3 regions of the Sutcliffiella cohnii genome follow, and region 2 is predicted to be linked to each of the others. Evidence: riboswitches for the same ligand, from Rfam matches in the RefSeq annotation. Region 2 holds a riboswitch; each other region holds the start of a gene.
What was found. Region 2 has a riboswitch for S-adenosylmethionine ahead of metK (methionine adenosyltransferase). Riboswitches for the same ligand answer to the same signal wherever they lie in the genome.
Positions count from the first base shown of each region.

Region 1: another riboswitch for S-adenosylmethionine. It lies ahead of BC6307_RS06545 (peptide-binding protein); the one in region 2 lies ahead of metK (methionine adenosyltransferase).
Region 3: another riboswitch for S-adenosylmethionine. It lies ahead of BC6307_RS09745 (O-acetylhomoserine aminocarboxypropyltransferase/cysteine synthase family protein); the one in region 2 lies ahead of metK (methionine adenosyltransferase).

Region 1 is NZ_CP018866.1:1,367,323-1,370,612, reverse strand. It holds gene BC6307_RS06545 (peptide-binding protein) at 1-1,618, opposite strand, end outside; SAM riboswitch class I at 1,818-1,984, opposite strand; gene BC6307_RS06540 (fasciclin domain-containing protein) at 2,252-2,752, opposite strand; gene BC6307_RS06535 (VOC family protein) at 3,049-3,290, shown strand, end outside.
Region 2 is NZ_CP018866.1:3,506,788-3,510,077, forward strand. It holds gene metK (methionine adenosyltransferase) at 104-1,303, opposite strand; SAM riboswitch class I at 1,487-1,630, opposite strand; gene pckA (phosphoenolpyruvate carboxykinase (ATP)) at 1,965-3,290, shown strand, end outside.
Region 3 is NZ_CP018866.1:1,974,052-1,977,341, forward strand. It holds gene BC6307_RS09740 (hypothetical protein) at 25-972, shown strand; SAM riboswitch class I at 1,085-1,190, shown strand; SAM riboswitch class I at 1,312-1,417, shown strand; gene BC6307_RS09745 (O-acetylhomoserine aminocarboxypropyltransferase/cysteine synthase family protein) at 1,538-2,866, shown strand; gene metX (homoserine O-acetyltransferase MetX) at 2,850-3,290, shown strand, end outside.

The DNA of each region.
Region 1 (3,290 bases), 2.1 Mb from region 2:
ACTCCGCCAACCACCAGTTTTTTATGTTATAAAAACCGTTACTTGGATGAAATTCAAATCCACCTAAGTTTATTGGTAATGCATAATGTACGTTTGGATAGTATAAAAATGTATACGGTTGGTCTTCCGAGATTTGTTGGTATAGTTCGTGTAAAACTTCCAATCTTTTTTCATCGTCTAGGATTTTTACATTTTCCTCTAGTAATTGATCAACCTCTGGATTACTGTGTTGCGTATAATTTAACCCTTGTTCTCTATGCTTCGAGTGAAAGTAATCCGTTTGATCTGGGTCTACCCCTAAACTCCATCCATTAATACATGCATCGTACTCATGTGCCATATTTGCACTAACAAACGCACTCCACTCTAGCACTTTTATGTTGACTTCAATACCAACCTCTTTTAATTGTTCTTGCGCAATTACCGCGATTTGTTCACGGGCTTTATTACCTTGGTTCACATTTAATGTGAATTTGAATTTCTCTCCATCTTTATCAAGAATGCCATCTCCATCTGTATCTTCCCAACCCGCTTCTGCCAATAAAGCTTTAGCTGCTTCTAGGTCGTAATCAAATACAGGTACATCTTCTGTGTAAGACCAACTAACTGGACTTGCTGTAGAATTCGCAAGCTGACCATCACCTTCTAACACACTTTCTACAATTACTTCTCTATTTAAAGCGTGCGTTAATGCTTGGCGTACTTTTTTATCTTGGAATAATGGATTTTTTTGATTCCATCCGATATACGTGTACGATAATCCAAGGCCAGATTGCAACTGAATGAGTCCTTGTGCTTCTAAATCTTGAGCAAGCATAAGATCTTCTGATTGAACAGCAATGTGATGAATATCTCCTGTTTGCAGTTGAACCATTAACGAGTTCGCATCTGGAACAATTTTGTAAACGATAGAATCAAAATTAGGGCGACCGTCGAAATAGTCTTCATTTGCTTCGACTTTTATGTACTCTCCATCTTTCCATTCAACAAACGTGAATGGACCAGTTCCAATCGGCTCTTTCGTGTTAAATGGATGTTCCGCCAAATCGCCAATCGGCACATCTTCTAAAATATGTTTCGGTAAAATGTGATAACTCATCGTTGATAAAAATGGTGCATATTTTTCTGTTAGTGTAATTTGTACTGTATACGGATCAACAGCCTGTATGTCCTTAATTTGTTCAAAGTCAGATGCACGCGCACCTGCGTAATCGTCATGTAGTGGAATGCTATATGTAAATACAACATCTTCAGCGGTTAATTCTTCACCGTCATGAAATTTCACCCCTTCTTTCAAGTGAAAGGTCCAAGTTAAGCCATCTTCTGAAACAGCCCAGTCCTCTGCTAAGTCTCCTTCAAACTCTAAACTAGTATTTGTTTTTACTAATCCGTTAAAAAGAAACCCCTGAATAGCACTACTTGTTGTATCAACGGAATATAAGGAATTAAAAATAGTAGGTGAACCGGTGCTTCCGATAATGAAATCTCCACCATTAACAGGGTCCCCACTCACATTTTGGGTAAGCTCATTTACTGTTCCAGTAGCACATCCTGTTAAAAATAAACTAATAGCAACTACTAAACTTGCAATACCTAATAAAACCTTTTTTGTATTCATGTAAAAATCCTCCTTCTGTTCTCCTCATTAAGATGATTTCAAAAAATAAGTTTAACGAATCCCCTCCTCTTAATAAGTAAAACGATATGTTTACTTGGTTTATTAGTAACAGACACCTACTTATTTACCGACCTGTTCCAAACAAAAAGCCCCTTTTCTAAGCAATAGAAAAGAGGCACATTTATGTAAAAGTCCGTACCTCTTATCTCTCAGAAAAATAGTATCTTTCTGTTGGAATTAGCACCGTGTCACAATGGAAAATCCTAGGCTACTAACATAATTGTTAGTTGCCCCATCTCACAATGGTATTACGACCGGTTGCCGGGCTTCATCGGGCCAAATCCCTCTGCCTGCTCTCGATAAGAGTGTCATATTAAGTTGCTTTATTATATTAATACAATAAAAACAAAAATTCAACCTATTATTATAAAATTAGGAAAAAAGAAACAGTTTGGGACAGAGGGACCGGTCCCTCGTCCACACATTTTTTGGAATTTAAGTAAGAATATATGCAAATCATCTTTCTTGCTTCATGATGTATAATCTCTAAATGAGTGCAAACAATAGTATTTACCACTTTAAGAAAGAAAAGACTGAACTGTACCATAAGTACGAACTCAGTCTTTATATCGATTAATTTGCAGGTATTAAAACCGTATCAATGACATGTATAACACCGTTCGAAGCCTGAATATCCGGTTTCACAATGTTGGCATTATTTACACGTGCTGGATTAAGAGAGAAAGTTACTTCTTTAGTAGCAAGTGTTTTTGCCTTCATTCCTTCTTTTAAATCACGTGACATGACTTTACCAGGTACTACATGGTATTGAAGAATTGTTGCTAGGTCTTCTCTTTCTAATAATTGCTCAGGTGTTACGTTTAATTCTTTTAGCAGTTTTTCAAAAGCCGCATCAGTCGGTGCGAAAACGGTAAAAGGACCATCACCTTTTAGCGCGTTCACTAATCCAGCCTTTTCTAAAGCTGCTGCTAATGTTTTAAACTCACCTGCTTCTAATGCTGTATCAACAATGTCTTTCGTAGGTGCAGGATTCTCAGCTCCTAATGCACTAGTAGATAAGGACATTACCATTAATACAACTAATAAACCCATAATCAACTTCACTTTCTTCATATTTCTTACCTCCTTTTTATTTACATCTACTATCCGTTACGCTTTTATGATGCGTCACACCCCATGTATGTATTCTCCAATGTATAGTATTTTGATTAGTCGTTATTTTTATCCAAAGAAATTTCCTATTACAATTGGACAGGATCGTCAAGCACACACTTTTAGTAATGCTACAAATATATGCGTGCACGCAAATCCATCTCAAAAACGTTGTACTCTTTATCAAATATATTTTTTCCTAATAACTAATTGTTGTTATAATTAACTTAAACAATATAGTTTAGGAGATGCCATTTATGAAGCCCCGAGTTACTGTAATTACTTTAGGTGTAGATAATTTAGAAAAATCTTTGGTTTTCTATCGTGATGGTCTTGGCCTTCCCACAAATGGCATAGTCGGTGAAGAATTTGAAAATGGCGCAGTTGCTTTTTTCGAGTTACAACCTGGATTAAAACTTGCCATTTGGAATCGAAAAGATATTGCTCATGAAGCAAAAGTTACCTTATCTGCACCAAGCACTACCGAATTTACTTTAGG
Region 2 (3,290 bases):
CCGTATTCTTCTTCACTATGTTGTTAGTTTTGAAAATAAAAATCCTTTCAATTTTACACCAAAAAACTGCAAAGGAATCTCTGCAGTTTTTTGGTTACATCTATTAAGCGTTTGCTTGTTCTTTTAATGCAGTAGCTTTATCTGTACGCTCCCAAGGAAGGTCAAGGTCGTTACGTCCGAAGTGGCCGTAAGCAGCTGTTTGTTTGTAAATCGGGCGACGTAAGTCAAGCATTTTAATAATACCTGCTGGACGTAAGTCAAAATTAGCACGTACAAGTTCTACTAATTTCTCTTCTGATAATTTTCCAGTTCCGAAAGTATCAACTGCGATAGAAACTGGTTGAGCAACACCAATTGCATATGCTAGTTGCACTTCACATTTGTCAGCAAGTTCTGCAGCAACGATGTTTTTCGCAACGTAACGAGCAGCATAAGCACCAGAGCGGTCTACTTTAGTAGCATCCTTACCAGAGAAAGCTCCTCCACCATGACGTGCATAACCACCGTACGTATCAACAATAATTTTTCTACCAGTTAAACCAGCATCCCCTTGAGGTCCACCAATTACGAAACGACCTGTTGGGTTGATGAAATATTTAGTGTTTTCGTCAATTAATTCAGCTGGAACAACTGGATTAATAACGTACTCTTTAATATTGCGTTGAATTTGCTCTAACGTAATTTCTGGGTGATGTTGTGTTGAAATAACAATCGTATCAATACGAACAGGTTTGTCGTTCTCATCATACTCCACTGTTACCTGTGTTTTACCGTCTGGACGTAAGTATGGTAAGATTTCTTCTTTTCTTACTTCAGTTAGACGACGAGCTAATTTGTGAGCAAGAGATATTGGTAATGGCATTAATTCTTTCGTTTCATTACAAGCAAAACCAAACATTAAACCTTGGTCTCCAGCTCCAATAGCCTCGATTTCCGCATCTGTCATTTGTCCTTCACGTGCCTCTAACGCTTGGTCTACCCCCATCGCGATATCAGCAGATTGCTCATCTATTGAAGTTAATACTGCACACGTTTCCGCATCAAATCCGTATTTCGCACGCGTATATCCGATACCTTGAATAGTTTCACGAACAATTTTAGGAATATCTACGTATGTAGATGTTGTAATTTCACCAGCAACTAATACAAGACCTGTAGTAACAGATGTTTCACAAGCTACGCGGGCATTAGGGTCATTTGCCAAAATAGCATCCAGGATAGAATCAGAAATTTGATCACAAATTTTGTCCGGGTGTCCCTCAGTAACGGACTCAGAAGTAAATAAACGACGTTGTTTTGTCATTTTATAAAGTTCCTCCTTTATAATTATCGGTGTATATCACCATCATGATACGGATCTCCACTTTCCCAATAAAACTTTAAGATAAGCTCCAATGTTAATATATAACGCTCTCCCTTATCTTGTGTCAAAATATAAAAAACCTTTCCTTTTTTTGAGGAAAGGTTGAAGATTTATCGCCTTTCACTCTTATCACGCAAAGCATATAATACTTTGCTTCAGGTTAGCACCTTTTCTCACTTCATTAAATATGCCCAGTATGTATTGCAGTTAAATGAGCAGGTTGCTGGGTTTCATCGGGCCTGTCCCTCCACCATCTCGGGATAAGAGTATCCGTTCAGTGATTTATATTATCGTAGTGAAACTATCTATGTCAACAAAAACCGACATTTTTCCTAAAGAAAAAAAGAGAAATACTTGTATTTTTATAATATAGTGAATATATACTATGAAATAATCTTCCACTAGCTTTATCAACTACTACAATGTTAGAGTTCATCAATATGACGCTATCTATACCAAATTTGAGAAAAAAGTGTATTTTATGAACTTCCATTGTAATCTTTACATAAAATATCACAATTAGTATGGACTATTGATGTTAATGTGTTATACTTTTAATTATTAACATAAACAATACACTTTTCTGAAGGAGAGTTTAAAGATGAAAACGGTTGGTATCGATAACGGACTATCTACATTATTATATGGAAGCAATGCAAATGTACAATTATCTGTCCCACAATTGGTAGAAAAAGTTTTAGAAAGAAAAGAAGGAACTTTATCTGCAACAGGTGCAGTGCTTGCAACTACTGGAAAATACACAGGTAGATCACCGAAAGATAAATTTATCGTCCAAGACGAAATCAGTAAAGATAAAGTAGACTGGGGAAAAGTAAATCAACCTATTTCTGAAGATGTATTTGATGCATTATATAATAAGGTTGTTCATTACTTAGAAAACAAAGATGAAATTTTTATTTTTAAAGGTTTTGCAGGTGCAGACGAGAAGTATCGCTTACCAATTCAAGTTATCAATGAATTTGCATGGCACAACCTTTTTGCACACCAATTATTTATTCGTCCAACAGAAGAAGAAGTAGCAACACATGAAGCTGGATTTTCGATTATTTCGGCACCAACGTTTAAGGCTGATCCTTCAATTGATAAAACAAACTCTGAAGCATTCATTTTAGTATCGTTTAAAAAGAGAATTATTTTAATAGGCGGTACAGAATATGCTGGCGAAATGAAAAAATCAATTTTCTCGATTATGAACTACTTATTACCTGAAAACGGTATTTTGCCGATGCACTGCTCTGCTAACGTAGGTCGTGAAGGAGATGTGGCGTTGTTTTTCGGGTTATCAGGAACTGGTAAAACGACCCTTTCTGCCGATCCAAATCGTAAATTAATTGGTGACGACGAACATGGTTGGTCCAACACTGGTGTATTCAACATTGAAGGTGGTTGTTATGCAAAATGTATCGGACTTTCTCAAGAAAAAGAACCACAAATTTTTGATAGCATCCGCTTCGGATCTGTATTAGAAAATGTAGTATTAAATGAAAACAGTAGAATTCCTGATTACGATGATTCGTCACTAACAGAAAACACTCGTGCAGCATATCCATTACAAGCAATGAATAACATTGTTGATCCAAGCGTTGCTGGGCATCCAACAACTATTATATTTTTAACAGCTGATGCAACTGGGGTACTACCTCCTATTAGCAAATTATCAAAAGAACAAGCTATGTTCCATTTTTTAAGCGGTTACACAAGTAAACTTGCTGGAACAGAACGTGGCATCACTTCACCACAGGCAACGTTCTCTACATGCTTCGGATCACCTTTCTTACCACTACCTGCAACAACTTATGCAGAAATGTTAGGAAAGAAAATTGACGAACACAACGTTCAAGTATTTTTAGTTAATACAGGGTGGACCGGTGGAGAGTATGGTGTAGGTAATAGAATGAAACTTTCC
Region 3 (3,290 bases), 1.5 Mb from region 2:
GACATAAGGAAAGGGGGAAACACAATGTTAAAAAGGATATTGATTGTTTTCCTATTTACGATTATTTGTTTTACTATTTCAATCGTTTGGTGGAGTACTCAATCAAATGTTTCAAGTGGAATATATCCTTTAAATAGTGGTGGCTCTATCGTGTTAACAGTGGAAGAGAACATACCAATTGCGTCATTTTCACTACCTGTTGTGTGGGTAAAAGCTCATCCATGGCAAAAAACGCCTACTATTGATAAATTAATTTTTAGAGATGACAAAGGTAATGTTTTCTCAAAAATGGAAGGGGAATACATTTTACAAGTGGATGAGGATTTACCGTGGTATAAAAGGAACATTCACTCAGAAGTAGAAATGATGATAAACGGTGAATCTAAAGTTACAATTGGGGAAAGGACAATGACCTCGATAAAGGATAGTTTTGATGAAAACTACATGCTGAATTCATTACAATTACAGGTTAACGGGATGGAAGAAACTTTCTCAATGGATAAAACGTACCAATTTACGTTAATAGGTAATGAAGATCAAGTTAGTCATAATAGATGGGTTATGAATGGCCTACTAGGTTTTAATGGAACAGGTTATATATTTAGATTAGATGGCCCAAAGGGAGACGTATTAGAACGCATACTGTTTTGGCTACCAGGTATGACAGAAAATGATATAAATAATATGATGTACACATTTGATGATGATTTTGAATTATACTCGAATGAACTTGATGAATTTAATGGTGAACCTCTTAATTTACCATTAACATTGACGGAAAGAGAAATGCTCCTATATATTCCATTATCCTCCAAAAATATTGATGAGCTAAAAGGGAAAATAGTATATATACAACCATTCTTCCAGTTTAGTAATCAAGATGGAGATCAATATTACTCTGGAGGTATGGGTTCTATAGGTGAATTCTACCCTAAAATCGGCGGAATAAACTTAATATTACCAGAAGAATGAACATACTAATCATAGATTAAAAGTATGTTTTTAAAAAAGATTACAAAAACTATTGACAGAAAATATTTAAAATTGTTATTATTTTATTTAACAACATAATAATAAATGAAACTTCTTATTAAGAGTGGTGGAGGGAACAGACCCGAAGAAGCCCGGCAACCTTCAAACGATTTGAAAGGTGCTAAATTCTGCAAACATTATTGTTTGAAAGATAAGGAGAGGACTGCATATTAATCCTTTCTAATCTTTTAGAAAGGATTTTTAATTTTTGGAGGTGGCGACAACTAGGAATATATTATTGTACGACATCATAACGTAAAATATTTACAACTTTATAAACTCTTATCAAGAGTGACCGAGGGGTCAGGCCCGATGACGTCCAGCAACCTTCAAAAACTTGAAAGGTGCTAAATCCTGCAGACACTTTTTGTCTGGAAGATAAGAGGAGGGAAAATGAACCTCTTCTTATGAAGAGGTTTTTATTTTTGTAGATATTGTAGGCTAGTCAATAGATATTCAAGAAAAAAAGTAAACTTAAAAAATATTAATTTTGGAGGAATGTAACATGTCAAATAATCAAGAGTATAAGTTAGAAACAGTTTTATTACACGGTGGTCAACAAGTAGATCCTACAACAGGTTCACGAGCAGTTCCGATTTATCAAACAACTTCATATGTATTTGAGAGTACAGAACAAGCACAAAACTTATTCGGACTTAAAGAGTTCGGAAACATTTATAGTAGAATTACGAATCCAACAGTTGATGTTTTTGAACAAAGAATAGCGCTATTAGAAGGTGGGGTTGCGGCAGTTGCGTTAAGCTCTGGGATGGCTGCTATTACCTTTTCCATATTAAACATAGCTCAAGCTGGTGATGAAATAATTGCTGCTGAAAACCTGTACGGTGGAACATATAATTTATTCGCAAACACACTACCGAAATATGGAATCAAGGTACATTTTGTAGATACAACAAACCCAGAAAAAGTTAGAGAAGCAATTACCCCTAACACAAAAGCTGTTTTTGCAGAAACAATCGGCAATCCAAGTTTAAACGTGTTGAAAATTGAAGAGATTGCAAACGTTGCGCATGAAAACAATGTTCCATTAATTGTTGATAATACGTTTGCACCGTATGTATGTCAACCGCTTAAATGGGGAGCTGATATCGTTGTACATTCTGCAACAAAATGGATAGGAGGTCATGGTACAACAATCGGTGGGGTCGTTGTAGATGGTGGAACTTTTAATTGGGATCAACCGAAATACCCTGGTTTTATAGAAAAAGATGAAAGTTATCACGGTCTTCGATTTGCCGAGACGTTCGGTCCATTAGCTTATGCTGTAAAGCTACGTGTTCAACTATTAAGGGATATCGGTGCATGTTTAAGCCCACAAAGTGCTTTCCTTCTATTACAAGGGTTAGAAACATTACATTTACGTATGGAAAGGCATAATGAAAATGCGAAAGAAATAGTTGCATTTTTACAACAACATCCTGCTGTTGATTGGGTCACTTTCCCAGGTTTAGAAAACCATTCATCAAACCATTTAGCAAAGAAATATTTAAACAATACGTACGGATCAATTATTGTATTTGGAATTAAGGGTGGAAGAGAAGCAGGTAGAAAAGTCATTGATAGTGTAAAATTATGGTCTCACCTAGCGAATGTCGGGGATGCTAAATCGCTCATTATACATCCAGCTTCAACTACACATCAGCAAGTATCTTCTGAAGATTTACAGAAAACAGGAGTTACAGAAGATTTAATACGTTTATCGGTTGGCATAGAATCCGTTGAAGATTTAAAAAATGATTTAGATCAAGCCTTTTATTCAGCTACTGGATTTACTGTGAAAGGGGCAATTGCTGGAGATGCTTCAAACAAATAATTTATACGAAGTCGGAAAGGTTTGTATTGGTGACTTTGAATTGGAGAGTGGTGTCCATTTAAAAGATGTGGAAGTCGCTTATGAAAGAGTAGGGAACCTTTATGGCGATAGTATAATAGTTTGTCATGCTTTAACAGGAAACCACTTAACAGTCGGGACATCGGTGTCCCCTGGCTGGTGGAGAGATCTTATCGGACCTTCACGTTATATCGATACGAACAAATATAATGTTATTACGATGAATGTGCTCGGAGGCTGCTCGGGCTCAACTGGTCCTACTTCTATAAATCCTGAAACAGGAAAAAAATATAGGGGGGATTTTCCTACTATAACCATTCGAGATATCGTTCATAGTCACAAAAGAGCGTTAGAAAAAATAGGAGTAACAGAAGTGCTATCAATTATTGGTGGTTCATTGGGTGGC